DNA from 2 places in the Secundilactobacillus muriivasis genome. Region 2 is predicted to be linked to the other one. Evidence: predicted binding sites of a transcription regulator. Region 2 holds the regulator's gene; the other holds the start of a gene.
The links. The regulator HrcA, encoded in region 2, represses chaperone genes, less so after heat shock. The targets are predictions, from matches to a motif close to TTAGCACTCNNNNNNNNNGAGTGCTAA.
Positions count from the first base shown of each region.

Region 1: the regulator HrcA is predicted to act here: its motif matches at 5,382-5,408, upstream of ACYVR3_RS03615 (Hsp20/alpha crystallin family protein).

Region 1 covers NZ_BAABMI010000013.1:39,423-55,030, forward strand. Annotated here, with positions in the region: gene ACYVR3_RS03595 (flavocytochrome c) at 1-1,897, opposite strand, end outside; gene ACYVR3_RS03600 (hypothetical protein) at 2,072-2,446, shown strand; gene ACYVR3_RS03605 (iron-containing alcohol dehydrogenase) at 3,792-4,961, shown strand; gene ACYVR3_RS03610 (hypothetical protein) at 5,048-5,326, opposite strand; gene ACYVR3_RS03615 (Hsp20/alpha crystallin family protein) at 5,520-5,945, shown strand; gene ACYVR3_RS03620 (aldo/keto reductase) at 6,390-7,277, opposite strand; gene ACYVR3_RS03625 (cation-translocating P-type ATPase) at 7,428-9,764, shown strand; gene ACYVR3_RS03630 (DUF1836 domain-containing protein) at 9,866-10,384, shown strand; gene adhE (bifunctional acetaldehyde-CoA/alcohol dehydrogenase) at 10,753-13,374, shown strand; gene ACYVR3_RS03640 (sugar phosphate isomerase/epimerase family protein) at 14,665-15,414, shown strand; gene ACYVR3_RS03645 (gluconate:proton symporter) at 15,418-15,608, shown strand, end outside.
Region 2 covers NZ_BAABMI010000035.1:44,726-60,333, reverse strand. Annotated here, with positions in the region: gene nusA (transcription termination factor NusA) at 1-774, shown strand, start outside; gene rnpM (RNase P modulator RnpM) at 789-1,091, shown strand; gene ACYVR3_RS09510 (L7Ae/L30e/S12e/Gadd45 family ribosomal protein) at 1,078-1,395, shown strand; gene infB (translation initiation factor IF-2) at 1,400-3,838, shown strand; gene rbfA (30S ribosome-binding factor RbfA) at 3,873-4,232, shown strand; gene truB (tRNA pseudouridine(55) synthase TruB) at 4,343-5,242, shown strand; gene ribF (riboflavin biosynthesis protein RibF) at 5,260-6,225, shown strand; gene hrcA (heat-inducible transcriptional repressor HrcA) at 6,332-7,375, shown strand; gene grpE (nucleotide exchange factor GrpE) at 7,392-8,027, shown strand; gene dnaK (molecular chaperone DnaK) at 8,074-9,954, shown strand; gene dnaJ (molecular chaperone DnaJ) at 10,092-11,246, shown strand; gene lepA (translation elongation factor 4) at 11,682-13,520, shown strand; gene ACYVR3_RS09460 (APC family permease) at 13,802-15,172, shown strand; gene ACYVR3_RS09455 (alcohol dehydrogenase catalytic domain-containing protein) at 15,377-15,608, shown strand, end outside.

The sequences.
Region 1 (15,608 bases), on a different contig from region 2:
AGTGTACCGATGCTGAAGTCGTGGCGTCAGTTCCGAGTTCTGTTACAGCAGAAGTTGCCGCAATCGGACCAAAGGTAAAGATGTCGGCTAGCGAGTTACCGCCAAGTCGGTTACCGGCATGCAAGCCGCCCGCGACTTCGCCCGCTGCGTAGAGGTGGGCGATTGGCTGACCCGCTTCGTCCAGCACGTGGGCGTGGCTGTCGATCGTCAAGCCGCCCATGGTGTGGTGAATGGCTGGTTTCCGTGGGGTAGCGTAGAATGGCGCGTGTTCAACTTTCAAGTCGAAGACGTTCTTGCCAAAGTCGGGATCTTCGCCAGCGTCAACGTAGCCGTTGTATTTGGCCACCGTTGCTTCCAACGTGGCTGGGTCGACGTTGATCTGCTTGGCGAGGTCGGCTAAGGTGTCGGCCTTGAATAAGCGACCATCCTTGACCTGCTGTTCAAGCTGTTCCTCGCTAGTGTTGTAGGCGGTCTTCTTGATTTCATTATCAGCGATCAGGTAGAAGAGGCCACCGTTATCAAATGCCGCTTGCGCTAAGACGTCACGTTCCGCAAATTCGTTCACGAACCGCTTACCTTGCTGGTTGACCATCAAGAAGTTAGCGGGTGGGCACTGGATACCAGAGAACAGCTCACCGGTTTCGGGATCGGAAACGGGCATCATTTGAATGAAGCCCATGCCGGTCAAGCCAGCGTGGACGCTTTCGCCCAGTTCAATGCCGTCACCGGTGATGGTTGGCGCGTTGGTCGTGGCGATGTCGTCATCAATGTTGCGCCAGTAGGTGTTGAACTTTTGAACCAGTTTCGTGTTGGCACCAAAACCACCAGTGGTTAAGATCACGGCGTCTGCGTGAACGGTGAAGGTGTGGTCGTCAGGTTTTTCAACGATGACACCACCAATGTGACCCTTGGCGTAAAGTAACCGGGAAACGGGGCTGTCAGTTAAAATCACGCCGCCGTTGTGAGTGACGTAATCCCGGAGCGCTGAAATGTAGGCGAAACCGGCCTCTTCCACTGGTTTGTGACCCCGGCGCCAGAGTGCGCCAACGGGCATGGTGACTTCGGATTCGTCGAACTTAACGCCGATTTTAGCCAGCCATTTTTGAGAGGCTAACACGTGGTCGGTCAACGTTTTCACGAGGTCGTAGTTACCGTAGATCCGGTTGCCGTTCAAATCCGTCCGGGTCCCACCCAAGTAGGTTTGGATGCGGTGTAATTCAACGGAATCAAAGAGGTAGGCGGGCTTGTCTTGGGTGTCAGCTAAGTAGTCTTTAATTTGGCCTTGAAGGGTCTTAAAATCGGCTTGGTATTCAGGGTCAATGTCATCGACACTCATGTTGAGGAGGTCTTCGAGGGTTTGGCCTTCACCAGGAAGGGCGTCAAAGGTGTTTTGCCACTCTGGGTCCGCGGCGTTCATTGGGCCACCAGAGCGGATGGTGTTACCACCCAGTGCGGGGGCTTTTTCTAGCAGAACCACTTTGTGACCTTGGTCGAGGACCGTGGCTGCCGCAGCTAAACCGGCGCCACCGCCACCGATGACGACCACGTCGGTATCAAGGTCGGTGTTGTCGGCGACCTTAGGGACGTATTTGTCACGATTTTGCCAAGCTTCGGCGTCACCACCGGCCAAGTTAACGGCCTCGGCAACACCACTGAGAATCCCGCGGCTGGTTTCGGAAGCGCCGGTCACGGCATCCACGTTAAGGGTCTGACCGTCAACGATGGCGGCTGGGATGCGGTCGTACACGACGTCGCTGATTCCGCGCGTTTCGCTTTTAGCATCAATGTCGATCGATTCAATTTTATCGGCTGAGAAGGTAACGTCCATTGGGAACGCCCCGTTGTGTCCGGTTGCGGTCACCGAGTATTTACCAGGTTTAAATTCTGATTCAGTCATAGTTTATAATCACCCTTTATTGTTGGATTAGTGGTCGCTTGGACCTGTATAATCCATTATAGTCCAAAATTTCAGTTTAGTGGTGGAAGATGTAAGCGCCAACATCATTTGCGCCGGTTTTGGAAATCAGTGTTAAAATAGAAGATGAAACAAAATTCAAAGGAGATCCTAGTAATGGCAACAAAAAGTGCAGATAAGGGCGCAACAACCAAGCCGGCTTTTGACTTCTCAGATGAGATGATCCAAAAGGCTGCCGACCTGATTGCCAAGCAGGGTTATATTACACGCAAGGACATTCCAGAAATGAAAGATCTGGACTGGGCTTACGGTTTAGGTGAAGCAGTTGACCAACATTTCGTAGACGAAACGGCGGGCCGCTACATTTACCACGAAAACTTTGATTACGCAGGCGGCGACATCGCTGCGATCATCTTCGACATGGACCAAGTGAAGACGCGTGAAGATGCGTTGGAGCTGTTGGGCAAGGTTTTGGGTGATAAGATTATTGATGGTAATTTGGATGAGATTGAGAAGGATATTACGAATTAGAGAGCGCAAATAAAAGCGTTCAAAGGGCGGCGTGAAAGGTCGTCCCATTAGAAAAAGCCCGGTTTGGGGGCTTTTTTTAATGGGACGACCTTTCACATAGCCCTTTGCTTTTATTTGCGCGTTTTGGCGTGGTGGCCTAAAACAACTTATGGCCGACAAGCTTCACAACACCAACGATTATCCGGAACGAATCAGTTCTCAAAGAGTCAAAACAAACGTAGTAGCAATGAGCGTCGATTATTAAAGGAAGCCCGGTTTGGGGGCTTTTTTTATTGGAGTGACCTTACACATAGCTCGCTGTTTTTCTTTGCGCGTTTTGGCGTGGTAGCCATAAAATAATCTATGGCCGACAAGCTTCACAGCATTAACGATTATCCGGAACGAATCAGTTCTCCAAGAGCCAAAACAAACGTAGCAGCAATGAGCGCCGCCACCCCCACTCACATACAGTAATAGCGGCCACATACAGAGATAAAACCCACGCCTGAAAATACCAAAAAGCACACCCACCAAAAAAACATCAATTCAACCTCAAAAGACCCCACACCCACAAATTCGGTGTAAAAGGTCACAACTGACCGGCCCCAGAATCCGAAACAAACACAGTAACAATAAACATGCCGTTATTACTCATTCTATAGTAAGAGTACTCACGCATACATAACCCACATGCTACCAAATCCACGGCTGAAAATACCAAAAAGCACACCCCAACCAACAAAAAACACCAACTCAACCAAAAAAGACAACACACTCACAATTTTTGATAAATTTTAATAAATAAACTTTAAAATAACGGTAATGAAATACGGGAAATCATTGGTTAATTAATGAGTGAACTTATCTAAAATTAATTGAAAAGTCAATGAAAACAAACAAGTACGCGACTGAATACCAGTGTTACAACGCGCTTTATCAAACCTTAATGAAATTTAATTTTTGATTATCAATGGGGCGGTTGACTACTAAAATAGATAAGAAAACAAAATAATCTTAATTCAGTAGATTCGTAAAATTAGCGAAAAATTTTATAAATAAATGCACTGTTAATTCGAACGATTTTAACTAGCTGTCTAATTAGTTAAGGGGCTAATTTTAGCGGTCTGACGCCTATCTTGTGAAATAATAGTTAATTTTTGAGTGAAGATAAGACTAAAAGTACCGTCTGTATTTTATGTGAAAAAAGTATAATAAATCCCAATAAAAGGCCATAAAACCGCGATTGTGAGCAAGTCATCAAATTGAGCAAATCGCCAACTCAAACGTTTACAGCCGATGTCAATGGTGTTATGATACTATGTGAATTCGATAACATACAAACTATATTTTTAGGAGTGTCAATATCATGAAGGAAAACTTTGATTTCTTAATGCCTAGCGTTAACTTCTTTGGTAAGAACGTTATCAAGAAGATCGGTGATCGTGCCAAGATGCTGAACATGAACAAGCCATTGATCGTTACTGATAGTTTCCTGCGCGGCATGGAAAACGGCCCCGTAGCTCAAACCCTTGCTTCATTGGATGCCGCTGGTGTTCAATACGCAATCTACGATGGTGTTGAACCTAACCCTAAGATCCGTAACATTAAAGAAGCTAAGCAAGTTTACTTAGACAACAACTGTGACAGTATCATCACTGTTGGTGGTGGTTCTTCTCACGATGCTGGTAAAGGGACTGGGATCCTTTTGACTAACGGCGATGACATCACTAAGTTAGCCGGAATCGAAACTTTGGAAAACCCATTGCCACCATTGATGGCCGTTAACACCACTGCCGGGACTGCTTCAGAATTGACCCGTCACTGTGTGATCACTAACGAAGAAACGAAGTTGAAGTTCGTCGTTGTTTCATGGCGTAACGTTCCGCTTGTTTCCTTCAACGACCCAATGCTTGAATTGGACGTTCCTAAGGGCTTAACTGCCGCAACTGGGATGGACACTTTCGTTCAAGCTATCGAACCATACGTTTCAACTAACCGGAACGAAATTACTGACGGCCAATGTGTCGAAGCAATCAAGTTAGTTGAAGAAAGCCTTCGTGAAGCCGTTGCTAACGGTCACAACATCGAAGCCCGTACTAAGATGGTCGAAGCCGAAATGCTCGGTGGGATGGCCTTCAACAACGCTGACCTTGGTTACGTTCACGCTATGGCTCACCAATTGGGTGGTCAATACGACGCTCCTCACGGTGTATGTTGCGCAATGTTATTGCCAATCGTTGAAAAGTACAACATCCAAGCTTGCCCAGAACGGTTCGCTGAATTAGCTAAGATCATGGGTGAAAACACCGATGGCTTATCAACTCGCGATGCTGCTGACTTGGCAATCAAGGCAATGCGTCAATTATGTGACGACGTTAACATTCCACGTTCAATCAAGTCAATCGGCGCAAAGCCAGAAGACTTCGAATTGATGGCTGAAAACGCCTTGAAGGACGGGAACGCCTTCTCTAACCCTCGTAAGGGGACTAAGGAAGAAATCGTTGCTTTGTTCCAAGAAGCATATGATGCTGAATAAATAACAGAGTGGGGCATAACGCGTTTAGGTCCCAGAATGTAAGGTGAAAATGCCGTGGACTCCTGGTTTTGGAGTCCGCGGCATTTTTATCTTACATGGCCGGGGCCTGCGTTATGATCCACGTTTAGGCTAGATGGCAGTCTGGCGGTAACGTTGACTGATTCACGATATTCAGTTAAGAAAATCATTCGATGCTTACCAATATAAACGAATAACGATAGACCTGTAGATTTTCCAAATCGGAAATCTACAGGTCTATTATTATTTTTATTGCCCAAAGCAAATTTCAGTTTAAATGTCCCAAAAAACATGCCCCAAACACCCCAACCAACAAAAAATGCATCTAACTTGAAAAAATCAACCAATCCTTGCTATCCTAACACTGGCGGGGGATTACGCGCGCAAATCCCTCAAAAACTTTTAGCACTCTACAAAAGAGAGTGCTAATTACTTGCAAGTTTGACCAATACTGACTAATATATATTTTGTAAGGTTGGTTGATAGATATGAAACATTATTCCAGCAACCTTAGATAAGATCTGAAAGGGGTTTTTAAATATGGCACACTATTTAGCAAATCGAGACTTTAACGAATTGGATCCAATGAGCTTCTTTAATGATTTTGGCAACATTGGCAAGCGCTTCTTCTCTGATGACACGATGAAGACGGACATCAAAGAAACTGACGCAGATTACCAAGTATCGGCTGAATTGCCAGGATTTAAGAAGGACGGCATCCACTTGGACTACCGTGACAACACCCTCCGGATCAACGCGGTTCACAACTTGGATCGTGAAGATAAGGATGCTGACGGTCGAGTTCTTCGCCAAGAACGCAGCTCAAGCAACATCACCCGCAGCTTCTACTTGCCAGGGGTTGACCAAGATAGCATCAAGGCAACTTACGATGGCGGTATCTTGAAGTTGACGTTACCTAAGATGACTGAAGACAAACAAGATAGTCACCACATTAGCATTGACTAATCGTGATTTTCTAAATTGATTGCAAACTGAAAAATCGTTACTCGCCGATTGGTGGGTAACGATTTTTTTGTTTACGCTTGTGTCCAGCGTAAGGGTTGGGTGGATTTTGTGCGAAGGCTGTTTGTCGTCGCTTCGCTCGCCAAAGCCGCATTGAAAAATGCTCGTTCAGGCTACAAAATTCGGCGCCACTTAAACTGTCATTTCCAGGGTTCCTGAAGTTACAGAAACTTTTCAACCACGCGCTTTCTGGCCACCACGCCGAATGGTGCTGCGCGAGACTGAGAGCTGCATGCAAGGCGACATCGGTAAACCCGCCAGGCCCGGGCGCCTTCACCGATGTCGCCTTGCACACCGCTCTCAACCCGTCTCGCTCCGCACACTTACGCTGAACGCAAACGCCAACAAAAAACCGTTCAAGCCAACAACGCTTGAACGGTCAACATCCTATTTACCTAAAACACTACTCTCACTTTGTGGCCCATGAAACATCTTATACTGCTTACCAAGTTCGTAAACCAGTTCAGGATCGTTCCCGGTCCGCTCATTGCGGTTCAGCAGATCAATCATGCCGCATTCGTCTTCGCTAAGGTCGAAGTCGAGTTGGTGGTTTTCAACGATTCGGCTTGCCGTCTTGGACTTGGGAATCACGGCCAGGCCGTTTTGCAGGTGCCACTTCAAGATCAGTTGCGCCACGGAAACGTCGTGGTGGTCGGCCATCTTTTTGAGCATTTCGTTATCCAACGTAATCCCGCGACCAAGAGGACTCCAAGCCTGCGTGAGGATGTCGTTTTCCTTATCAAACTTAACCAATGGCCGTTGGTTGAGGAATGGGTGACATTCAACTTGGTTAACCACTGGCATTTCGGTTGCCTTGGTTTTCAGTAGCTCCAGTTGAGAGACGCTGTAGTTCGACACCCCGATGGATTTCACTTTACCGTCAGCCTTTAGTTTTTCCATTGCCCGCCAAGTATCGAAGAAGAACTTGCGAACCGGCCAGTGAACGAGTAGCAAGTCCAAGTAGTTCGTCTTGAGCCGTTGCAGGGTGTCATCGACACTTTCGATGGTGTGGTCATAACCCTGACTAATTTCAGCGACCTTGGACGTGATAAAAATCTGGTTCCGCGGAATTTGCAGGTTAACCAGACTTTGACCTAATAAATCTTCGTTCCGGTAGAGTTGCGCCGTATCAAACAGGCGATAACCAGCGTCAAATGCGGTCTTGATGCTGGTGTCCATCAGCTCTTGGGTGTTGATCAGGTAAGTGCCGAAACCAACGAGGGGCATCTCGTTACCATCGGCTAATTTAACAGTTTTTGGCGTTTCAGTTGTCATTTAAACAGACCTCCAATTTACATTCTCTTTCATTATATCAAAAGCGCTTACAATTCCTTGGAATTTGTTTAATTTCTATGTTAAATCCCGGTTTAGTACCAGTGTTTTCTGTACAATAGAGTCAAAGGACTCAATGTGGGAGGCGGTATGGTGGCACAGACGAATACGCAGGTCGGCCTCACGGCGGCAGAAGTTCAAGCCCGAATCCAGGCCGGCCAACAAAACGAACCGGCGCCTGCGCTAACGCGTTCGGTGAAGCAAATTTTTCGGGATAATTTACTCACGTGGTTTAACCTGATCAACCTCATTTTGGGTGGGTTAGTGTTCATTACGGGGAGTTATAAAAACCTGCTGTTTCTGGGCGTCGCAATTGTGAGCACCGGAATCGGCATTTTTCAAGAAATTCGGTCAAAACGCCAAGTTGATAAAATGAGCCTCTTATCTGAAGCGACTTACCGGGTGAAACGGGATGGTCAGGTGACAACGATGCATCAGGATGGAATCGTCCAAGACGACTTGTTGCTGGTGAGTCGGGGCGATCAGCTACCGGTTGATGCGGTGATTTTAGAAACTGCGGGGATCGAAGTTGATGAATCTCAGATAACTGGTGAGGCGACCGCCATCGCTAAGGCCAACGGTGATGCGCTGGTTTCAGGGAGTTTTCTGGTGAGCGGCCAGGCGGTGGTTCAGGTGACCGCGGTTGGTCATAAAAGCTTTATCAGTCAGCTTTCCAGTGAGGCCTCGACCGCAACGGCAACGAACAGTAGTCAGCTGTTAAAGACGATCAATCGGATTATTAAGGTACTGACGATCGTGATCCTACCACTAGGGGCCATTCTGATGATCTCGCGGTTAATGGGGCACAGCAATCTGAACCAAGCGATTCTGGGGACCGTTGCTGCGATGGTTGGAATGATTCCGGAAGGGCTGGTGTTACTGACCTCGGTTTCGCTGGCGGTGTCGGCGATGAATTTGGCACGAAAACGGGTGCTTGTGCGGGAGTTGCCTTCAATTGAAGGGCTTGCGCGGGTGGATGTGCTGTGCTTGGACAAAACCGGGACGATTACCAGCGGCCAGCTTAAACTGACGCAGATCGTGCCGTTAAATGGCACGTCAATTGAACAGCTTCGACCGCTATTAGGTGGTTTGGTGCGGGTCATTGGTGACGATAACGAAACGGCCCAAGCGTTGAAAAATGCGTTGCCGGATCCGGGGTGGACGGCCACCCGGGTGATGCCGTTCTCCAGTGCCCGCAAGTGGAGCGGCGCAGTGTTGCCACAGGGTAACTTTGTGATGGGCGCACCAGAATTCATGCTGAAGCGGGTGCCAGCTGATGTCGCCAAACAAATGACGACCTATGCGCAGTCGGGTTACCGGGTGTTAGGCATTGCGCAAACCACGCAACTTGAAGCGGATGATCTCGGCGAAGTGACATTGATGGGACTCGTTTTAATTGAGGACGAACTGCGGCCGAATGCGCAGACGACCTTTCAGTATTTTAAAAACCAAGACGTGGCGTTGAAGGTGATCTCGGGTGATAACCCCGTCACCGTTGCCAATATCGCGCAACGGGCGGGCATTGATGGGAGCGACCGGTTAGTCGATATGAGCCAGTTGGCGGCACCAATTGATTACGATGAACTGGTTGCCACGTACACGGTGTTTGGGCGCGTGACGCCAACGCAGAAGAAGCAGTTAGTGATTGCTTGGCAACGAGCGGGGCATACGGTTGCGATGACTGGTGATGGCGTAAATGATATTCTTGCGCTTCGACAAGCCGACTGTGGCATCGCCATGGCAGGTGGTAGTGAGGCGGCGAAGAGTATCGCTGACTTCGTGTTGGTCAACGCTAACTTTGATGCGATGCTGAGTGTGCTCAATGAAGGGCGCCGAGTGATCAACAACATTGAGCGGGTGGCTTCACTGTATTTGATCAAAACCATGTACTCGGTGGTGTTGAGTTTGATTTTTATCTTCATGGCCAGTGGCTATCCGTTCCAGCCAATCCAATTAACACCGATCTCAACGTTAACGGTGGGGATTCCATCGTTCTTTCTAGCGTTGGAGCCAAACTATCAGCGCATCACTGGCCAGTTTATGAAACAGGTCATGGTGATCGCATTGCCAGCGGCGATTTGCGTTGTGACTTATATCATGCTCATCTTCGGCGTGGGCGGCGGTGAATTGGGCCTGAGTTATGCGCAAACGTCGACTTTAAGCGTGCTGCTTACCGGAGCGGTCTGCTTCGTCGCGTTATTGATGGTCGCGCGGCCGTTGAACCGACTCAAAATTGGGTTAGTGGTGGCGATGGCGGTGTGCTTCGCCGTTGCCGTCCTTTTCATGGGCAAGTTGTTCTCACTAGTTTCATTATTTGACTGGCAACTGGCGCTGTACTACCTACCGCTGTTGGTGACGGTCTATCCGTTCTTCTACCTGGTCCAGGAGCTGTTAGGCAAGCGAGTATTTGCGAAAATCAAGTGGCGTTAGTGGAAAAATACAGAAAAAAGTCACATCTAGTGTTCATGACTAGTTATTAGCGTTATACTGTAATTAAAATAGTTACTAAAACCTAAAAGGAGCGTGGCATGATGGCTGAGTTTGATCAATACAACCGTTGGGAAACCCAAATGAAACAGGTTCGGTTACCGCACTGGCAGGAGTTACCGAAGTTTGATTTATATATGGACCAAGTGGTGGCGTTCGTGAACGATGCAATCGGCTCACTGGGCATTGACCCGATGACGCCAGCCATGATCAATAACTACGTTAAGCACCAGGTGATTATTGCGCCCGTGAAGAAGAAGTACCAGACGATGCAGTTGGCAGATCTGATTTTGATTGGGCTGCTGAAACCGTTGTTCTCAACGGATACGATTCGTCACGGCATCAACCAGGTAACGGCGGGAGACTTCCCCAAGCAGGCGTACGATAACTTCATTGATGTCCTTAATGAAGCGTTGTTACATCTTGGGGAACCGAAGTCGATCACCCCAGCAAAGACGTTGAATGAAAAGTTGATGCAGGTGGCGGTGGATACGATCATTAACCGAATCCAGTCGGAACAGTTATTGAAGATGATCGAAAAACCCGTTCGGAAGCTAAAATAGGGTTCAGTGGTCTAGCAAAAATACAGCTTATGAAAAAAGTTTTGAAATTAACGATAATTTCAAAACTTTTTTATTTTGGCCATCATTCCCGGTGTGACGCGGTTTATTCCAATAATCCGCGTGATTTAAACGATTTTTATGAAAACGGTATCATTTATAGTGATTTGATTCACAAAGTATAGAATTAAGCGTTTTCATTACTGATTTAATCAAGAAAACAGTTGTATACATTGTTGGATTAACGTTTTTAACCAGTCCAATTTTAATGAAAAATCGATGTAAATTGGTTATTTACATTTCAAAAATGTGTGATATGATTATTCATGTGAAAGAGATAACAAAGAACTTTTCATGACGGAGGCCTGAAAATGTTAAAAGAAACCAACTCAAAACCAACGACTAAAACTACTAAAAAGCCCGCAACTATCGCGGAAACGATTGATCAACTTGTTGAAAACGCGCATGACGCACTCTGTGCCATGGACGACTTCACCCAAGAAAAAGTCGACAACATTGTGCACCAAATGGCAATGGCCGGTTTGGATCACCACATGGAACTTGCCAAGTTAGCCTATGAAGAAACTGGCCGTGGGGTCATCGAAGACAAAGCCATCAAGAACATGTTTGCCACTGAAGAAATCTGGAACAGCATTAAGAACGACAAAACGGTCGGTATCATCAACGACGATCACGAACGTCAATTGATCACCGTTGCTGAACCACTGGGGATCATCGCCGGGGTTACCCCCGTAACGAACCCAACGTCAACCACGTTGTTCAAGTCATTGATCGCAGTGAAGACGCGAAACCCAATCATCTTCGCCTTCCATCCACAAGCCCAAAAGTCATCTGCAGCAGCTGCTAAAGTTGTTCGCGACGCTGCCATCGCAGCCGGTGCACCTGAAGGGGTGATCCAATGGATCGAAACGCCTAGCTTGGAAGCCACCCAAACCTTGATGAACCACGAACGGGTTGCCTCAGTTCTCGCAACTGGTGGTCCTGGCATGGTGAAGGCCGCTTACTCAACCGGGAAACCAGCCTTGGGCGTTGGTCCTGGTAACGGTCCAGCTTACATTGAAAAGACCGCTAACATCAAGCGGGCAGTGAACGATATCGTCTTATCAAAGACCTTTGATAACGGGATGGTTTGTGCTTCTGAAAACAGTGCTGTTATTGACGCCGATATCTACGATGACGTAAAGAAGGAAATGAAAGCTCGGAAAGTCTTCTTCATTAAGAAGGCGGACCACAAAGCTTTGGCCGATGCCATGTTTGATCAAAAACGTGGCGGCGTTAAGGGCCCAATTCCTGGGATGTCAGCCGTTGCCATCGCTAAGTTAGCTGGCATTGAAGTCCCAGAAGACACCAAGGTTTTAGCTGCCGAAATCAAAGAAGTCGGCCCTAAAGACTGGTTGTCAGCTGAAAAGCTTTGTCCAGTAATTTCAATCTACAAGGCAGCCGACCACACTGAAGGATTTGCACTCTGTGACCAACTCTTACACTTCGGTGGCCTTGGGCACACGGCGTCAATTCACACCTTGGATGACGATTTGGCAACTCAATTTGGAATTCAAATGAAGGCCAGTCGGGTCCTCGTTAACACGCCATCTGCTATCGGCGGGATTGGGAACATGTACAACGAAATGGTGCCATCATTGACACTTGGGACTGGGTCATGGGGCAAGAACTCCGTTTCCCACAACGTCTCATCATTCGACCTATTAAACATCAAAACAATCGCAAAGCGGCGGAATAATATGCAATGGATCAAACTTCCTCGAGTATACTTTGAAAAGACGTCAGTTCGTTACTTAGGCTCAATGCCTGGCATCAAGAAGGTCTTCATCGTTGCCGATGCAGTCATGATTGAATTGGGCTACGTTGATAAGGTCTTAGGCGAATTGAAGCGTCGCCCAGACGGCATCGAATACCAATTGTTCTCAATTACTGAAACCGACCCAACCACTGATACGGTTGAGAAGGGGACGCAACAAATGAACAATTTCCAACCTGACACGATCATCGCGTTAGGTGGCGGCTCACCAATGGACGCTGCCAAGGGTATGTGGCTCTTCTACGAGCACCCAGACGCAAGTTTCTTCGGTGCTAAGCAGAAGTTCTTGGATATCCGGAAGCGGACTTACAAGTTGGAAAAGCCAAACAAAGCGCAATTTGTTGCCATTCCAACAACCTCTGGGACTGGTTCAGAAGTAACGCCATTCGCCGTTATCACTGACGCCAAGACCCACGTTAAATACCCACTGGCTGACTACGCCTTGACACCAGACGTTGCCATCGTGGATTCACAATTCATCGAAACCTTACCAAAGCGGACGATCTCATACGCTGGGTTGGATGTCTTGACCCACGCCATTGAATCATACGTGTCAAACATGGCCTCAGACTACACCCGGCCATGGTCACTACAAGCCATCAAGTTGGTATTTGACAACCTGACCGCTTCTTACAATGGCGATTTGCAAGCTCGTGCTGAAATGCACAATGCGGCTACCATCGCCGGGATGGCCTTCGCCAACGCCTTCTTGGGTGTTAACCACTCGATCGCCCACAAACTGGGTGGCGAATTCGGCTTACCTCACGGCCTCGCAATTGCCATCACCTTACCACACGTGATTCGTTACAACTTCAAGGAACCACGGAAGCTGACCATGTGGCCTAAGTACGAATACTTCCGCGCCGACGAAGACTACGCTCAAATCGCGCGTTACATTGGCCTGCAAGGCAAGACCAACGAAGAACTCAAGGAAGCTTTGGTTCAAAAAGTGATCGAACTTGCGCACTCCGTTGATGTCACGCTTAGTTTGAAGGCCAACGGCGTTGATAAGAAACACCTCGAAGACACCGTTGATAAGCTTGCCGAACTGGCTTACGAAGATCAATGCACGACTGCTAACCCTAAGGAACCTTTGATCGGGGAATTGCGTCAGATTATGCTTGATGAGTATGACGGCAAGGGTGTTGAAGATTAGTTAACTTGAATTGCTGAAGCTCTGGAGATTATTCTCTGGGGCTTTTTTTGTTGTCGCTTGTGTCCAGCGTAAACATTCTTCTGTTTGATTTGTGAAGTGCGGTGATTTGCGTGCACTGGCGATTCCGGTAAGCGGCTAGGTTCCTGCTGTGGGGCCGGCCTGAGCCAAAGGGCGGTCTCAGTCCTCGAATTCAAGCCTCGCCAAAACCCGTGCGAGTCTTGAATTCGTCCCCGATAATTGGTGGTTGTTGGAAAAAACACCAACAATCACCAATTATCGCGACACAGCATCCACCTAGCCGCTTACCGAAATCTTACATTGGCGCAATTCGGTACTATTGTAGACCATCTCAAGCGCTTAACTGGACGTCATGCTACACAAGTATGACAGCGGTTGATGTTAACTCGGTAAACAGCACAATCGGTCAGCAGTCGTCATTTCCGTGATAAACAAGTCTAGCCTGAACATTGACTCAACCCGCTTGAATGTACTGCTGACCCGATGTCGTTACGGTGCCATTCAACACTTGCTGAGATGTTTGCGATTGTCAGCGTACGATAGTTTGGCCCTCCATGATAAATTTTCGGGAGTGCGGTACCGATGCCGAAAACCCGCAAATAAGAGGTCGGTCAGAAAATTGGGCTCAGCCGTGAAATTTCACTTAGCTGGTGAACTTCCAGCTTAGTGAAAGGCCGAATTCTGAGACGTGTTTTTCCGGCTCAGAATCGTGCCCACGGCGTTCCAGCCCAAATTTTCTGACCGACCGGTTGTGCACACAATATCACTCATGATTAACGCGCCAAAGAAGCCAAATTTCACAAATTTCGCACACTTACGGTGGACACAAACGACAGCAAATACGCATAATTTCTCCAAAGAATCAGCAACTACTCAAAATTTAATTTTTAAATTATTTGAAGAAAGAACCGCTGGCAAGGTAGATGAATATCACGCGTTCGTTTATAAAAATAATTTCGACTCTGGTGAATAGTTGAGCAACCCAAAACGCAATGCTGAAGCGGGATGACTCAGCATTTTAGAAAGCGCTTACTTGAATGGACTTTGGAATTTACCACCTACGCTTTAGGTAAACGTTAACCTAAATTTACCATATCTCTCCTGATATTGTTTATAACAGTGTTCTCATCAACGAATAAAGATTATTGACAAACATTTGGTAAACGTTTACCATAATTTTCGAAAGCGATATCACTTTTAACAAACGTAGCGAACCAACATAAATTTAAGCGGACTGGCGCACCAGCTCAGTCGCTATGGGAGATGGCAATCATGACGTTAATTTTAAATACTTGGGTTTTTGAAGCTGATGTGAAGCAGGGGGTTAAGCAGGCTGATTTAGTCGATCGGGTTGCGCGACTTGGTGCTGATGGAATTGAAGTGCGTCGGGAATACTTTACGGATCTAGCCACTGAATTACCGGCCGTTGCGGAACGGGCGAAGGCGCACGGATTAATCGTAAACTACAGCGTGCCGGATGAAGTGTTCGTTGAAGGCGGTCAGGTGAACCCGAAGTTAGGCCAGTACTTTGCGGAAGGGCAAACGATGGGCATCAGTAAGATCAAGTTCAACACGGGTGACTTTGCCCACTTCACTGGCGACCTTGCCACGGCGTTTAGCGACTTACCGCTGGATGCGATTGAAATGAACGTGGAAAACGATCAAACGGCCGTTTCTGGAACGGTATCGGCAATCAAGACGTTCTTGGATGCTGCACATGAAGCTGGCTTAACGAGCTTAGGGTACGTTTACGACCTTGGTAACTGGGCCTTTACGCACGGTGATGCGATTGCGAGCGCTAAAGCGTTGGCGCCTTACACCCACTACATTCACTTGAAGAACACAGCTGAAACGGCTGGCCAACTTGAAACTACTGATGATCTGGCAACCGGCATTTACGACTGGCAAACGATCATCGCAAACTTACCAACCAACGTCCAGTACGCCTTGGAATACCCAATGGCATCGGACGACCAAATTACCGCTCAAATTGCGTTATTTCGAAAAGGAGTAGGTGCATAACTCATGTTATCAACGATTAGCGCCATTCTACTGTTAATTTCATTCGCTGGCTTTATCTGGTACGTCGTTAAGGGCGGCAACCTGATGATTGGGTTCTTCGTGATGGCGATCCTCTGGTCGATCTTGGGCATGGTGCCCGCCGACCAGGTGATTCAAAAGGTATTCGCTGAACCAGCCTTGAACTACGGACCAAC
Region 2 (15,608 bases):
ATGGCGCGTCAAGACCAGATGCCAAACGAAGTTTACCGGATGCACGATCACATCAAGGTTTACGTGACTCGAGTTGAGAACGCTGCTAAGGGCCCACAGGTCTTTGTTAGCCGAACCGACTCTGGGTTATTGAAGCGTTTGTTTGAACAAGAAATTCCGGAAATCTACGATGGAACTGTCGAGATTATGTCAATTGCACGGGAAGCTGGCGATCGCGCGAAGGTTGCCGTTCGTTCTAACAACAGCGATGTTGATCCTGTCGGGACCAGTGTTGGGCCTCGTGGGCAACGGGTTCAAGCCATTGTGTCTGAACTTGGTGGCGAAAACATGGACATCGTTGAATGGACTGATGACGAAGCAGCCTTTATCGCCAATGCGTTAAATCCAGCCGAAGTCATTGATGTGATTTTCGATGAAAACAACGAACGGGCCTGCACGGTGATCGTTCCTGATTACCAATTATCATTAGCAATCGGTAAGCGGGGTCAAAACGCTCGGTTAGCTGCAAAGCTAACGGGTTACAAGATCGACATTAAGTCAGAATCAGAAGCTGAAGCAACGCTTGGTCAACAAGCTGCACCAGCAGCCGATGATGCCACTGATGATGTGGCCGAAACGGTTGATGATGAAATCGTTGCCGATGACGTACCCGTAACGGATGACGCTGAAGTTGCTGCTGATGAAGCTGCAAGCGATGCTGATGTCGAAGCAAGTGCCGATGATGAAGCCGAATCAGCTGATTTGACTGATGAGGACGATTCAACCGAAGCCTAAGGAGGAATTTGACGATGAAAAAACGAAAGATTCCAATGCGCAAGGACATCGTAACTGGTGAAATGGCGCCAAAGAAGGAACTGGTTCGGATCGTTCGCGACAAGGAAGACAACGTGTCGATTGATCCTACTGGTAAGAAGTCTGGCCGTGGCGCCTACATCTCACTAAACGTTGAGACGGCTAAGCGTGCTCAGAAAGAAAAGACGTTCGACAAGGTGTTTGAAACCAAGGTTGACCCGCAGTTTTACGAGGACTTGGTCGCCTACGTTGATCACCAACAAGCACGTCGCGAGTTGTTTAACAATGAAAACGCCTAAAGAAGCGTTTTTACAGCTACTCGGGTTAGCAAGACGCGCCAACCAATTAGAGACCGGTGAGAACCTCGTGCTCAAAGCAATTCGGAATCAAAAGGTGGCGGCGGTCATTCTGGCGAGTGACGCAGGTCAAGCAAGTGCCAAAAAGTTACGTGATAAGGCAGCGTTTTACCACGTTGACTTTATTGAATCATTTACCAAAAATGAACTGAGCCAAGCAACGGGAATGAACCGTTCTGCGTATGGTGTGAAAGATCCTGGGTTTGCTAGAAAGTTACTGGAGCTAGTCAATACCGAAGGAGAGTGAAGATATGGGCAAAAAGCGAATTTACGAATTGGCTAAAGAACTTAACGTGTCGAGTAAAACGATTATCGATAAGGCCCAAGAAAAGGGGTTTGATGTGAAAAATCATATGTCATCATTAGGAAATAACGAAGAACGTCAATTACGCGAAGCATTTGGCAACAAAGGTGCTGGGAGCGCAAAGTCAACGGGACGTTCACAATCGTCTAATAACAACCATTCAAGTAGTAACAACCGTTCTCAAAGTAATGGCAGTAACCATTCAAGTAACGGTAATCGGTCACAGAGTAGTAACGGTGGCAACCGGTCACAAAACAGCCGGCCACAAGGCAACCACTCTCAAAACCACTCAACGAGTAACAACGGCAACCGCTCAAACAACGGTAACGGTCAAGCACGCTCAAACGGCGGGCAAAACCGGAGCCAATCATCAAGCAACCACTCAAACAGCAACGGGAGCAACAACAACCGGAGTCGCAGCAACAACAACGGCTCAAGCTCAAACGGGTCAGGTCGTTTCGGTGGCAGTTTGAACAATGGCGGCGGTCGTAACGGTGGTGGCCGCAACAACCGCAACAACAATAACCGGCGTCGGAACAATAACAACAAGAAGTACAACAAGAAGAACGCCCGGATCAAGGAAACCAACAAGCCAAAGGGTGCCCCAGAACGGAAGAACAAGGCGTTACCAGAAGTCTTGAACTACTCCGTTGGGATGAACGCCCAAGACTTAGGGAAGATCTTGCACCGTGAACCAGCTGAAATCGTCAAGAAGTTATTCATGCTTGGTGTGATGGTTAACCAAAACCAATCACTAGACAAGGATACGATTGAGATTTTGGCTTCTGAATACGGCATCGAAGCAGCTGAAAAGGTTGAAGTTGACGTTTCAGATATCGACAAGTTCTTTGAAGAAGAAGCCAACAACACGGATCACCTTGAAGATCGGCCACCAGTTGTGACGATCATGGGTCACGTTGACCATGGTAAGACGACACTGTTGGACCACTTACGTCACTCACACATTACTGCGGGTGAAGCCGGTGGGATCACGCAAGCGATTGGGGCTTACCAATTGAAGCACGAAGGCAAGACCATTACCTTCTTGGATACCCCAGGACACGCGGCCTTTACCGAAATGCGGGCGCGTGGTGCTGACATTACCGATATTACGATTTTAGTTGTCGCAGCCGATGACGGTGTGATGCCACAAACTATCGAAGCCATTAACCATGCGAAGGCGGCGGAAACGCCAATCATCGTTGCGGTTAACAAGATCGATAAACCAGGGGCTAACCCGAACCACGTTATGGAACAATTGACCGAATACGGTTTGATTCCTGAAGACTGGGGCGGCGACACCATCTTCGTTCAGATTTCGGCGAAGTTTGGCAAGAACATCGATGAACTGCTCGACATGATCTTACTTCAATCCGAAGTGTTGGAATTGAAGGCTAACCCACAACAAAACGCTGCTGGGTCAGTCATCGAAGCCAAGTTGGATCAAGGTAAGGGTTCCGTTGCAACCTTGTTAGTCCAACAAGGGACGATGCACGTTGGGGATCCAATCGTGGTTGGGAACACCTTCGGGAAAGTCCGGACCATGGAAAACGAACTTGGTAAAGAAATCAAGGTCGCAACGCCATCAACCCCAGTTGAAATTACCGGGTTAAGTGACGTGCCAGAAGCCGGCGATCGGTTCGTGGTCTTTGACGACGAAAAGACGGCGCGGGCAGCTGGTGAAGAACGGGCTAAGAACGCCTTAATGGAAGAACGACGCTCAAAGAACACCGTTACGCTGGACAACCTCTTTGATACCATGAAAGAGGGCGAAATCAAGGAAGTTGAAGTTATTATCAAGGCTGACGTCCAAGGTTCCGTTGAAGCATTGGCTAACAGTTTGAACAAGATCGAAGTTGAAGGCGTTCGGGTGAACATCATCCATACTGCCGTTGGGGCCATTAACGAAAGTGATGTGACCTTGGCCGAAGCAAGTAACGCCATCATCATCGGGTTCAACGTTCGCCCAACGCCACAAGCTAAAGCGCAAGCCGAACAAGACCAAGTCGACATTCGGTTGCACCGGGTCATTTACAACGCAATTGATGAAATCGAACACGCGATGAAGGGTAAGTTGGAACCAACTTACGAAGAAGAAGTGATCGGTCAAGTTGAAGTTCGTGAAATCTTCAAGGCATCTAAGATTGGGACGATTGCCGGTGGGATGGTCATTGAAGGCCACGTTTCCAACGACAGTGACGTTCGTTTGATCCGCGATAGCGTCGTGATTTATGAAGGTAAGCTCGGTAGCTTGAAGCGGTTCAAGGATGACGTTAAGGATGTTAAGCAAGGCCATGAGCTTGGGTTAACAATCGAAAACTACAACGACATCAAGGTAGGCGACGTGATCGAAGCCTACGTCATGAAAGAAGTGCCAATCGAGTAAGCCGGTTGGTTATTAAACTGAAGGTGGTGAAACCATGGCACATTATCGTGTAGGACGACTGGAACAAGAGATTCAAAGGGAAGTTAACGATATCTTATTGAAGCGGGTTCGTGATCCTCGAGTTCAAGGTATCACAGTTACCGGGGTCACTGTCACTGGTGACCTTCAGCAGGCAACGATTTACTACAGTATCTTATCTGATCTCGCTTCGGATGGTGAAAAGGCCGAAGCTGGCTTAACTAAGGCAACTGGCCTGATTCGAAGTGAATTAGGGTCGCGTTTAAACATTTACAAGGCACCTGAACTATTCTTCGAACGAGACGAATCAGTTAAATACGGGAGTCACATTGACGAGTTGTTGAACAAGTTACATCAACAAGAATCAGATCGTTAATTAATCATCAGGGCTGAGGACAAGACGCAAGTTTTGACTCAGCCTTTTTGTGTTCAAGCTATGATATACTTGAGCGTGAGACTTTAATCAGAATGGAGCGGTTAGTCATGATGGATGGCATTATCCCACTATATAAAGAACGTGGACTTTCAAGTCACGACTGTGTGAACCACTTGCGCAAATTATTGCACATGAAAAAAATTGGACACTCGGGGACGCTGGATCCGACCGTTGACGGGGTCTTGCCGATCTGTGTTGGCAGTGCCACGAAAGTCGTTGATTATTTAATGACGCACCGAAAAGTGTATCGGGGGAGTGTGACGTTAGGCTACGCCACTGAAACGGAAGATCTGGAAGGTGCAGAAGTGGCCCGAAAAGCTATCGAAGAGCCGTTTACGGATGATCAGATCGATGCGGTGCTCCAGAGCATGGTTGGCGAATTAAAGCAGATTCCGCCAATGTTTTCGGCCGTTAAGGTTAATGGCCGGAAGTTGTACCAGTATGCCTTGGCCGGTGAAGAAGTTGAACGACCAGTTCGGGTTGTTCAAATCAACGATTTTCGGCGGTTAGGGGCCAGTCGTTACGATGCAGCTGCTCAAACTCAGACGGTCGATTTTGAAGTGAGTTGTTCGAAGGGGACTTACGTACGGACCTTGGCAGTCGAAGTTGGGGAGCAACTCGGGGTGCCTGCAGTAATGTCGTCACTAACGCGCCACGAAAGCGGGGGCTTTACCCTCGAGGAAGCCTTTTCTCTAGACCAAGTTCGGGAAATGTATGCTAACGATGATTTTAGCTTTTTGTATCCGCTGGATCGCGCACTCCCCGATTATCCGCAGGTTGAGTTGACCGATGAGGTTTGGGAAGTTGTCCAGCATGGTGTCTGGCTATTGCAAGACGAAGTGGGCTTGGATGCGCCAATCATTGCGTTACGTTATCAGAATCAAACCAAGTGTTTGTATAAGTTAGTGGATCATAAATACAAACCACTCAAAATGTTTAGTACAAAGTAGAAAGTTGGGACGAGATTATGCAAGTCATTCAGATTCACCATCCGATGGCGCCGGACCAACCCTTGGACCAACCAGTCGTGTTGGCCATGGGCTTCTTTGACGGCGTTCACCGGGGGCATCAAGCCGTGATTAACCGGGCGAGAGCCATTGCGCAGGAACGGGGCATCGCGTTAGCTGTGTTAACGTACGACCACCATCCAGCGCTCGTATATCAACCGATGACGGCAACGAGTAACCGCTATTTAACGGTAAACACGCGTAAAATGGCGTTGTTTGAACAGTTAGGCGTTGAAATCGTCTATCAGGTCAGCTTTACTAGCCAGTTTGCGGCTTTAAAACCACAGGAATTCGTTGACCAGTATTTGGTTAAATTCCACCCAGAAGTTGTTGTGGCTGGGTTCGACCACACTTATGGGCCGAAGGATGTTGCCACGATGGACCGGTTAGCAGAATTTGCTCAGGGCCGGTTTGAAATCGAAACCGTGGGTAAGGCTGAGGATCAGGATAAAAAGATCAGTTCAACTCGCATTCGTCGGAATTTGGACGACGGTGACATTCAAACGGTTAATGAGTTATTGGGGTACCGGTACCGGACTAGTGGCACCGTGATGCATGGTGAGGCCCGTGGGCGGACATTAGGGTTCCCAACGGCCAATGTGAGTCAGGAACCGCATTATTGGTTGCCAGGTATCGGCGTGTACGTTACCCGGCTAAAAATTGGTGATAAGTGGCATTTGGCGATGACCTCGGTTGGCCACAACGTAACGTTTGGTGAAGGCCGTCCCGTGACGGTGGAGGCTAATCTGCTTAATTTTCATGAAGCCATTTATGGTGAAGTCGTGGATGTTGAGTGGTTGTATAAGCTACGTGGCGAAGTTAAATTTGAATCAGTTGAGGACTTAATTGCGCAACTTAAGCAGGATGCGATGGCAACACAACGGTATTTTGACGCCCATAAAAACGACAAATTAGCACTCGATTAATTTAATTGCTAAAAATTGCGGCGGAATACTTGACTTAAAAAACCGACTTTGATACATTATATATGTGTCTTAGCACTTGGATAACATGAGTGCTAAAAAAGAGGTGATGATCACGTTAACGGATAGACAGAAGATGATTTTAAAGGCGATTGTCCGCGACTACACGAGTAGCGGGGTACCGGTAGGGTCTAAGGCCCTAGCTAGTCAACTCCCAATGCGCGTGAGTTCGGCGACCGTCCGGAATGAAATGGCGGCATTGGAAGAACTCGGTTTGATTACCAAGACGCACTCTTCTTCTGGTCGGATCCCTTCAGTGAAGGGGTATCGTTACTATGTCGATCATTTAGTTCAACCAGATCCAATCAAGTCTAACGATATTGATTTAATCAAGTCATCGTTAGACGGCCAGTTCCTCAAAATTGATGAGATCATTGAAACATCGGCTAAGATTTTGTCCAACCTGACTTCCTATACAGCCTTTACGTTGAAACCAGAACTAAAGGAGAGCCGCTTAAGCGGATTTCGGTTAGTGCCGCTGGGACAACGCCAAGTGATGGCAGTGCTGGTGACGGATAACGGCGACGTTGAGTCACAGACGTTCAACATTACGCCGGATGTTACCGGAGAGCAGTTGGAGTCGGTGGTTCGGCTCATTAATGATCAACTGGTGGGCAAGCCACTGAACGAAGTGCTACAGGATCTTCAAACGAAGATTCCGTTGCAGGTCGTTCAGTATCTTCAAAGTCCAGATGGCTTCTTGAAGATTTTTGGCAACGTCCTTACCAAAGCCGCGCAGGAGCGTTTCTACGTTGGCGGACGGTTGAATCTATTGAACTTTTCGGATAGTAGCGACGTTGATGAACTCAAATCGCTGTATACGTTGATGGATCGAACGGATGACATGGCCAGTGTGCTGGGTCAGCCGTCGGATCACATTCAAGTGAAGATCGGCAATGAGATCACAAACGACATCTTGAAGGATTACAGTTTAATTACTGCAACCTACGAGGTTGGCCCGCATGGTAAGGGTGTTATCGCCCTGCTTGGACCGACCCGGATGCCGTACTCACGAATGATCGGGTTAGTAGGGGCCTTTCGACAGGAACTTGCGAAGCGGTTAATTGATTATTATCGATATTTTGATCAGTAGTAAAGGGGTGTTATGTGTGGCTCAAGACGAAGCAAACAAACAGTCGAAAGAAGCAGCAAAGGCCAGTGATTCAGCCGCAACTGAAGCTGAATCAACTGCAAAAGCTGATGCAACTCAAGCGGATCCTTCAGCACAAGCAACGGCGTCAGATTCGACGACCGATGCCACTAAACCGGCTGATGATGCGCTTCAAGCAGCGTTAACTCAAGTAGCTGATTTGAAGCAACAGTTAGACAAAACTTCAGATCAGTACTTGCGAGCAGAAGCTGAGATCAAGAACATCCAGGCGCGTAACAAGAAGGATCAAGCGGCGTTATCAAAGTATGATGGGCAACAATTAGCTCATGATATTTTGCCAGTCCTTGATAACCTTGAACGCGCAATGGCAATCTCCGTTGAAGGTGAACAGGGCGAATCCCTCAAGAAGGGGATCGAGATGGTGCAACAGCATTTGACCGAAGCCCTCACCCGCAACGGTGTCAGTGAGATCAAGGCTGAAGGCGAGAAGTTCGATCCGAACTTCCACCAAGCTGTTCAAACTGTTCCGGCCGAAAACGATGACCAACAAGACCACGTTGCACAGGTCTTGCAAAAGGGTTATCAGTTTAAGGATCGGGTATTGCGGCCAGCAATGGTCGTTGTTGCCCAGTAGCAACCAATCAAAAAAGCATAAATTCTAAGAAGAAGGTAAATCATACATGGCAAGTAATAAGATTATCGGTATTGACTTAGGGACGACGAACTCTGCAGTAGCTGTTCTTGAAGGTAGCGAACCTAAAATCATTCCAAACCCAGAAGGTGGTCGGACAACGCCATCAGTTGTTGCATTTAAAGATGGCAAACCATCAGTTGGTGAAGTTGCTAAGCGTCAAGCAATCACGAACCCGAACACGGTTTCTTCAATTAAGAGTCACATGGGCGAAGCCGGTTACAAGGTTAACATTGAAGGCAAGGATTACACGCCACAACAAATCTCAGCAATGATCTTACAGTACATCAAAGGTTTCGCTGAAGATTACATTGGCGACGAAGTCACCCAAGCGGTTATCACCGTGCCAGCTTACTTTGATGACGCTCAACGTCAAGCGACTAAGGATGCCGGTAAGATTGCTGGTTTGGACGTTAAGCGGATCATCAACGAACCAACTGCTTCATCATTAGCATACGGCTTGGACAAGCAAGATTCTGACGAAAAGATCTTGGTTTATGACCTTGGTGGTGGGACCTTTGACGTTTCCGTTCTTGACTTAGGCGACGGCGTCTTCGAAGTGCTCTCAACCAACGGTGATACGCACCTTGGTGGGGATGACTTTGATAAGACCATCATGAACTGGTTGATCGATCAATTTAAGTCAGCTAACGGCATCGACTTGTCAAAGGACAAGATGGCGATGCAACGGTTGAAGGAAGCTGCTGAAAAGGCCAAGAAGGACTTGTCAGGGGTTACCGAAGCCCAAATCAGCTTGCCATTTATCTCTGCTGGTGAAGCCGGCCCATTGCATTTGGAAGAAACGTTAACGCGTGCCAAATTCAACGAATTGACTTCTGACTTAGTTGAACGTACTCGGATCCCAGTTGAAAACGCCTTGAAGGATGCCGGCTTATCAGCTAGCGACTTAGACGTTGTCATCTTAAACGGTGGTTCAACTCGGATTCCAGCCGTTCAAGAAGCCGTTAAGAAGTGGACTGGTAAGGAACCAAGCCACTCAATCAACCCTGATGAAGCCGTTGCCTTAGGTGCCGCTGTTCAAGGTGGGGTCTTAACTGGTGATGTGAAGGACGTTGTGCTCTTGGACGTTACCCCATTGTCATTGGGTATCGAAACCATGGGTGGTGTCTTCACTAAGTTGATTGATCGCAACACGACGATTCCAACCAGCAAGTCACAAGTCTTCAGTACGGCTGCTGATAACCAACCAGCCGTTGATATCCACGTCTTGCAAGGTGAACGGCCAATGGCTGCTGACAACAAGACTTTGGGTAACTTCCAATTAACTGACATTCCTGCCGCACCTCGTGGGGTTCCTCAAATCGAAGTGACCTTCGACATTGACCGGAACGGGATCGTTAACGTTTCCGCTAAGGACAAGGGGACTGGTAAGGAACAAAAGATTACCATCGAAAACAAGGGCTTATCCGACGAAGAAATCGATAAGATGATGAAGGAAGCTCAAGCCAACGAAGAAGCCGACAAGGAACGTAAAGAAGCGGCCGATTTGAAGAACGAAGTTGACCAATTGTTATTCACGGTTGATAAGACCTTGGACGAAGTTAAGGGCAAAGTTTCCGACGACGAAATCCAAAAGGCTAAGGATGCTCGTGATGCCTTGAAGAAGGCCCAAGAGGACAACAACGTTGAAGAAATGAAGACGAAGAAGGACGATTTGAACAAGATCGTTCAAGACCTTTCCGTTAAGCTCTATCAACAAGCGCAACAAGAACAAGCTGCTAACGGCGCTGACGGTGCCGCTGCTGGGGCCGATGGCCAAGCAACTGGTGACAGCAAAGATAGCAAGGATGACGGTCAAACCTTTGACGGTGATTTCTCAGAAGTAGACGACGATAAGGACAAGAAGTAATCGTCCCTACGAATCAACGAACAGGAAGTCAAGGCTCAATCGTGGGCTTTGGCTTTTTGTTTCAGGAAATTTATGCTATCCTAATTAAGACTTGCAACGATTAAAATAAATGGCGTCAAGCGCAATGGAGGTTGAATATGGCTGGCAAGGATTATTATGAAGTGTTAGGGATCGCGAAAGACGCCTCCCAAGCCGACATCAAGAAGGCCTACCGGAAGTTATCAAAGAAGTATCACCCCGATATCAACAAAGCACCCGGGGCGGAAGCGAAGTTTAAGGAAGTTACGGAAGCTTATGAAGTCCTAAGTGACGAACAGAAGCGGTCAAACTACGACCAATACGGTTCTGCCGATGGCCCAGCCGGCTTTGGTGGCGGCGGTGCCGGTGGTGGTTACAGTGACTTTGGTGGCGGCGGTGGCTTCGGCGGTGGTTTCGAAGACATCTTCAGTCAATTCTTCGGTGGCGGAGGCGGCGGTGGCCGTCAGAACCCAAACGCGCCACGGCCTGGACGTGATCTGCAATACCAGATGACGTTGAAGTTCGAAGAAGCGATCTTTGGGAAGAAGACCAAGATCAAGTACAACCGGGAAGCGCAATGTCACACCTGTCATGGTTCCGGTGCTAAGCCGGGGACCACGCCAGAAACCTGCCACAATTGTGGTGGCTCTGGTTACGTGATGAGTGAAACCAACACGCCACTTGGCCGGATGCGGAGCCAACAAGTTTGTCCCGTCTGCCAAGGTACTGGTAAGGAAATCAAGTCGAAGTGCCCAACTTGTGGTGGTTCAGGCCACGAAGAAGAACGGCACGAAGTTGAAGTCAACGTCCCAGCTGGGGTCGATGATGGTCAACAAATGCGTCTTCAAGGTCAAGGTGAAGCCGGCGCTAATGGCGGCTCATACGGTGACTTATTCATTATCTTCAGTGTCCAACCAAGCAAGGTCTTCCAGCGAAATGGTGCCGATATCTACTTGGATAAGGACATCAGCTTCGTTCAAGCTGCAATGGGTGATGAAATCAAAGTCCAAACCGTTCACGGTGATGTGAAGCTGAAGGTGCCAGCTGGTACCCAAACTGGTTCCGTCTTCCGCTTGAAGGGTAAGGGTGCCCCAAGATTACGTGGTAACGGTAACGGTGATCAACGGGTAACCGTCAACATTGTTACCCCTAAGAACCTCAATAAGGCCCAACGGACCGCATTAAAGGATTTTGCGGAAGCTAGCGGTGATAAGGTGGTTCAAGGGAGCAAAAGTAATTTTTTTGACAAGATGAAAGATGCGTTTGATAACTAGATTGTAATTGAACGGGTCAATGACTGTGTCTAAATGAATAGCGCCTAGATTCCTGATTGGGGAATTTAGGCGCTGTTTTTGGTGCTGATTATTAACGCCAGTCACGAAAAAATCAACGATTAATAAACCCATATTAACCACTTAAATACGCTAATTAGCCGTACTTTTTTGAGAGTTGTAAGCGAATTTTTCGGGAAAATCACTAAAATGTTGACTTTTACTTTGCTTTTTTGACAAACTTCGGTTATACTAGCTTCTGCTTAGAAGTGAACTTCTAATTTTTCAAATCTTTCCCCCAGATCATGACCAGGTCTGGGGGTTTTTGTTTATCTTGCGTGATAGAAATGCCGTTAAACCAGCGTAATCAATTGTACATTGCTAGCTGGCTTGGTATAATGATAGGATATGAACTTCGTAGAAAAGGCAGGGATTTAAATGGATCTTGAACAAATGAAAGAACACCAACGGTATATCCGGAACTTCTCGATTGTGGCTCACATTGATCACGGTAAGTCGACTTTAGCTGACCGCATTTTGGAACTGACGGATACGGTGTCAAAGCGTGATATGCAAGATCAACTATTGGATAATATGGACCTGGAACGGGAACGTGGCATCACGATTAAGTTGAACGCCGTGGAATTAACGTATGATGCCAAGGATGGGCACACTTACGAATTTCACTTGATCGACACCCCAGGGCACGTGGACTTTTCTTATGAAGTGTCACGAAGCTTGGCAGCCTGTGAAGGCGCGGTGTTAGTCGTGGATGCTGCGCAAGGGGTCGAAGCCCAAACGTTGGCTAACGTTTACTTGGCCCTTGATGATAATTTGGAAATTTTGCCAATTATCAACAAGATTGATTTGCCATCCGCTGAACCAGAAAAAGTGCGCAAAGAAATTGAAGATGTAATCGGCATCGATGCATCAGAAGCTGTCTTGGCCAGCGCCAAGCAAGGTATCGGCATCCAAGACTTGTTGGAACAAATCGTCCACCAAGTTCCCGCACCAGATGGCGACCTCGAAGCACCATTACGAGCATTGGTCTTTGATTCAATTTACGATGATTACCGTGGCGTTGTGTTAAGCGTCCGGGTATTTGAAGGCACCGTTAAACCGGGCGATAAGATTCGGCTGATGAACAGTGGCTCTGAGTATGAAGTCACTGAAGTTGGGGTGAACTCACCAGGCCCAATCAAGCGCGATATGCTGATGGCGGGTGAAGTTGGTTACATCACGGCCAGCATCAAGGATATTACCGATACCCGAGTGGGTGATACGGTCACCAACGCCGCTCGGCCAGCTGAAAAGGCCCTCCCAGGTTATCGGGAAATGGCGCCAATGGTTTACGCTGGGTTGTATCCAACTGATAACGCTAAATACCAAGATTTGCGTGAAGCGTTGGAGAAGTTGAAGTTAAATGATGCTGCTTTGGAGTTCGAACCCGAATCTTCCCAAGCGTTAGGGTTTGGGTTCCGTTGTGGGTTCTTGGGCATGCTCCACATGGACGTGGTTCAGGAACGACTAGAACGCGAATTTAACCTTGATCTGATTACCACCGCACCTTCCGTTACTTACCGGGCCAACTTGGTTGATGGTACTGTGAAGGAAGTGGAAAACCCATCTGAGATGCCAGAAGTGGCTTCATTAAAGAGCATTGAAGAACCTTATGTCAAGGCCACGGTTATGGCGCCTAACGATTACGTTGGTGCTGTGATGGAACTGTGTCAACGTCGACGGGGCCAATTTGTGACGATGGAATATCTGGATGATTATCGGGTCAACGTCATCTACAAGATGCCGCTGTCTGAAATCATCTTTGACTTCTTCGATAAACTAAAGTCAAACACCAAGGGTTACGCTTCGTTGGATTACGAGTTGGACGATTACCAACAAAGTGATCTGGTTAAAATCGATATCCTGTTGAACGGTGACAAGGTCGATGCTTTGAGCTTTATCTCTCACCGTCAATTCGCCGAGAAGCGGGGTCGTGAGATTGCTGTGAAGCTTAAGGGCATCATCCCACGTCAAAACTTTGAAATTCCAATTCAAGCCGCAATTGGGGCCAAGGTGATCGCACGGACCAACATCCGTGCTTACCGGAAGGACGTTACCGCTAAGATCCATACTGGTGATCCTGACCGTCGTGCGAAGTTGCTGGATAAGCAAAAGCGTGGGAAGGAACGGATGAAGTCGGTTGGGACGGTGGATGTGCCACAAGAAGCCTTCATGGCCGTTCTGCAGACTGATGAGGATGATAACGGCGGTAAATAGGCGTTTATAGTCGGTTTAACCTGTGAAATTTTTGAGAATTTTCTGATTTTCACACTTCTTTCACACGGCAAAAACCACCTTTTCTGGAAATTATGATAACATTTACCGACTACTATCTTAAACTTAAAGAAGACTCACGTTGATAATTAACGTGGGTCTTTTTGATTTACCGCATAAATACTACTAGAGCAGCCATTTCAAAACTAGTAATTATCAAGCACCTAATGACAGAATGATTAACTTATCGTACAATAGGCTTAATTCGAAAAGGAGTGGTGGCCATGCAACAACCCGAAGAACAGTCAAACTCCCCACAACCACACCTAAAAAAGGTGATTGGGGTCTTTGGTGGTAGCAATATTTTAATTGGGATCATGATTGGTTCCGGCATTTTCTATATTGGGTCGTACGTGTTGGAACGGTCCGGAATGTCGATGGGGCTGGCTTTACTGGCCTGGTTGATTGGCGGGATTGTAACGTTGTTGGGAAGCCTGTGTTTCGCTGAATTAGGCGCGATGAATCCCGCAACTGGTGGGATCTACGTTTATTTATCGGAAGCGTACTCACCAATGGTTGGGTACATGTTTAACTTTCAGAGCATGCTGATTGGCGGTCCGGGGTCCATTGCGGCCATTGCGATTGCGTTGCCGTTAGCGCTGAAATCGCTGATTCCGATGAACGGCGTGGTGGTTAAATTGGTGGCAATTGGGCTGATTGTGATCTTTACGCTAATTAACTATTTTGGGGTGGATACCGGTGAACTGGTCCAAAATATTTTTAACGTCCTGAAAGTGTTGCCATTGATTCTAATTATTGTACTGGGCGTTTTCTGGGGCCACTACACACCACGGTGGTCGGTGGTGCAACAGCCTAAAGGCGGGAGTGCCGTTGATTTTATTCAAATGATTGCCTTTGCTGTGATCGCCTCGCTGTGGGCGTACGAGGGGTGGACAAACCTGAATACCGTTGCTGGTGAGATGAAGGAACCGCAAAAGAATTTGCCACGGGCACTGATTTTATCAGTCGGGTTCACTACCGTCGTGTACGTTTTGTTCAACTTGGCCATTTATCGGGCACTACCGTTTGGTCAGATCAACCACGCCATTCAGCACGGCCAGTTGTATTTAGGAACGGCGGTTGCTGAACGATTCTTGGGTCAGTTTGGGACGATTTTGGTAGCGGTTACGATGGCGTTGGCGATGATCAGCTCACTAAATGGGATGATTCTGGCGTTCTCGCGTTACTACTATGCGGCGGCTCAAGACCGGTTGCTGTGGAAGCCATTTGCCCACGTTCATGCTAAATTCCGAACCCCGGATGTGAGTTTGTTTGCCCAAATGTTGATCTCAATCGTGTTAGTTTTGACCCGTGAACTGGATCAATTAACCTCGTTAGTGGTCTTCTCGGGTGCAGTCTTTAACATGCTGTCGATTTTGGCCGTTCCGATGATGCGGCGGCGTCAACCAGATACGCCACGGCCGTACCGAGTTTGGGCTTATCCTTGGACGGTGATTATTGCCACGTTGGCTTTCTTGATAATTCTGGGGAACAACTTTATTGATGATCCGTTGACTTCGGTACTCGGATTAGCAGTGCCAGCTTTGGGGGCGGTTGTTTATTTAGGTTTCCGGCGGTATTATCGGGTGCATTAATGGTTTAGAAAAAATAGCTATTGGGATAATTGATGATGATCAAAATCAGGATTAGACTTCTTAAGAATTTAGGAATTCTAATTCTGATTTTTGTGTCGGGTTCGAAGATCATCAATTTTGGGTGTATCATAAAAGAAAAATCGTCATCAAATCAAAGCCCGTTTGGCATCGTAAACGTACTTTATCCAGAAAGGGAGTACAATCATGAAAGCAATTGTTCTGACAAAACCAGGCAACGCCGATGTTCTAAACTACACTACAGTACCAACGCCAACCGTCAAACCTGGCTGGTCGCTCATTAAAGTGAAAGGTTTCGGAATCAACCGCTCTGAGATTTTTACGCGAAATGGCTGGTCACCATCAGTTAAGTTGCCCCGAATCTTAGGGATTGAGGGTGTCGGCGAGATTGCTGAAACGACGGATGAGACCCGGTTAC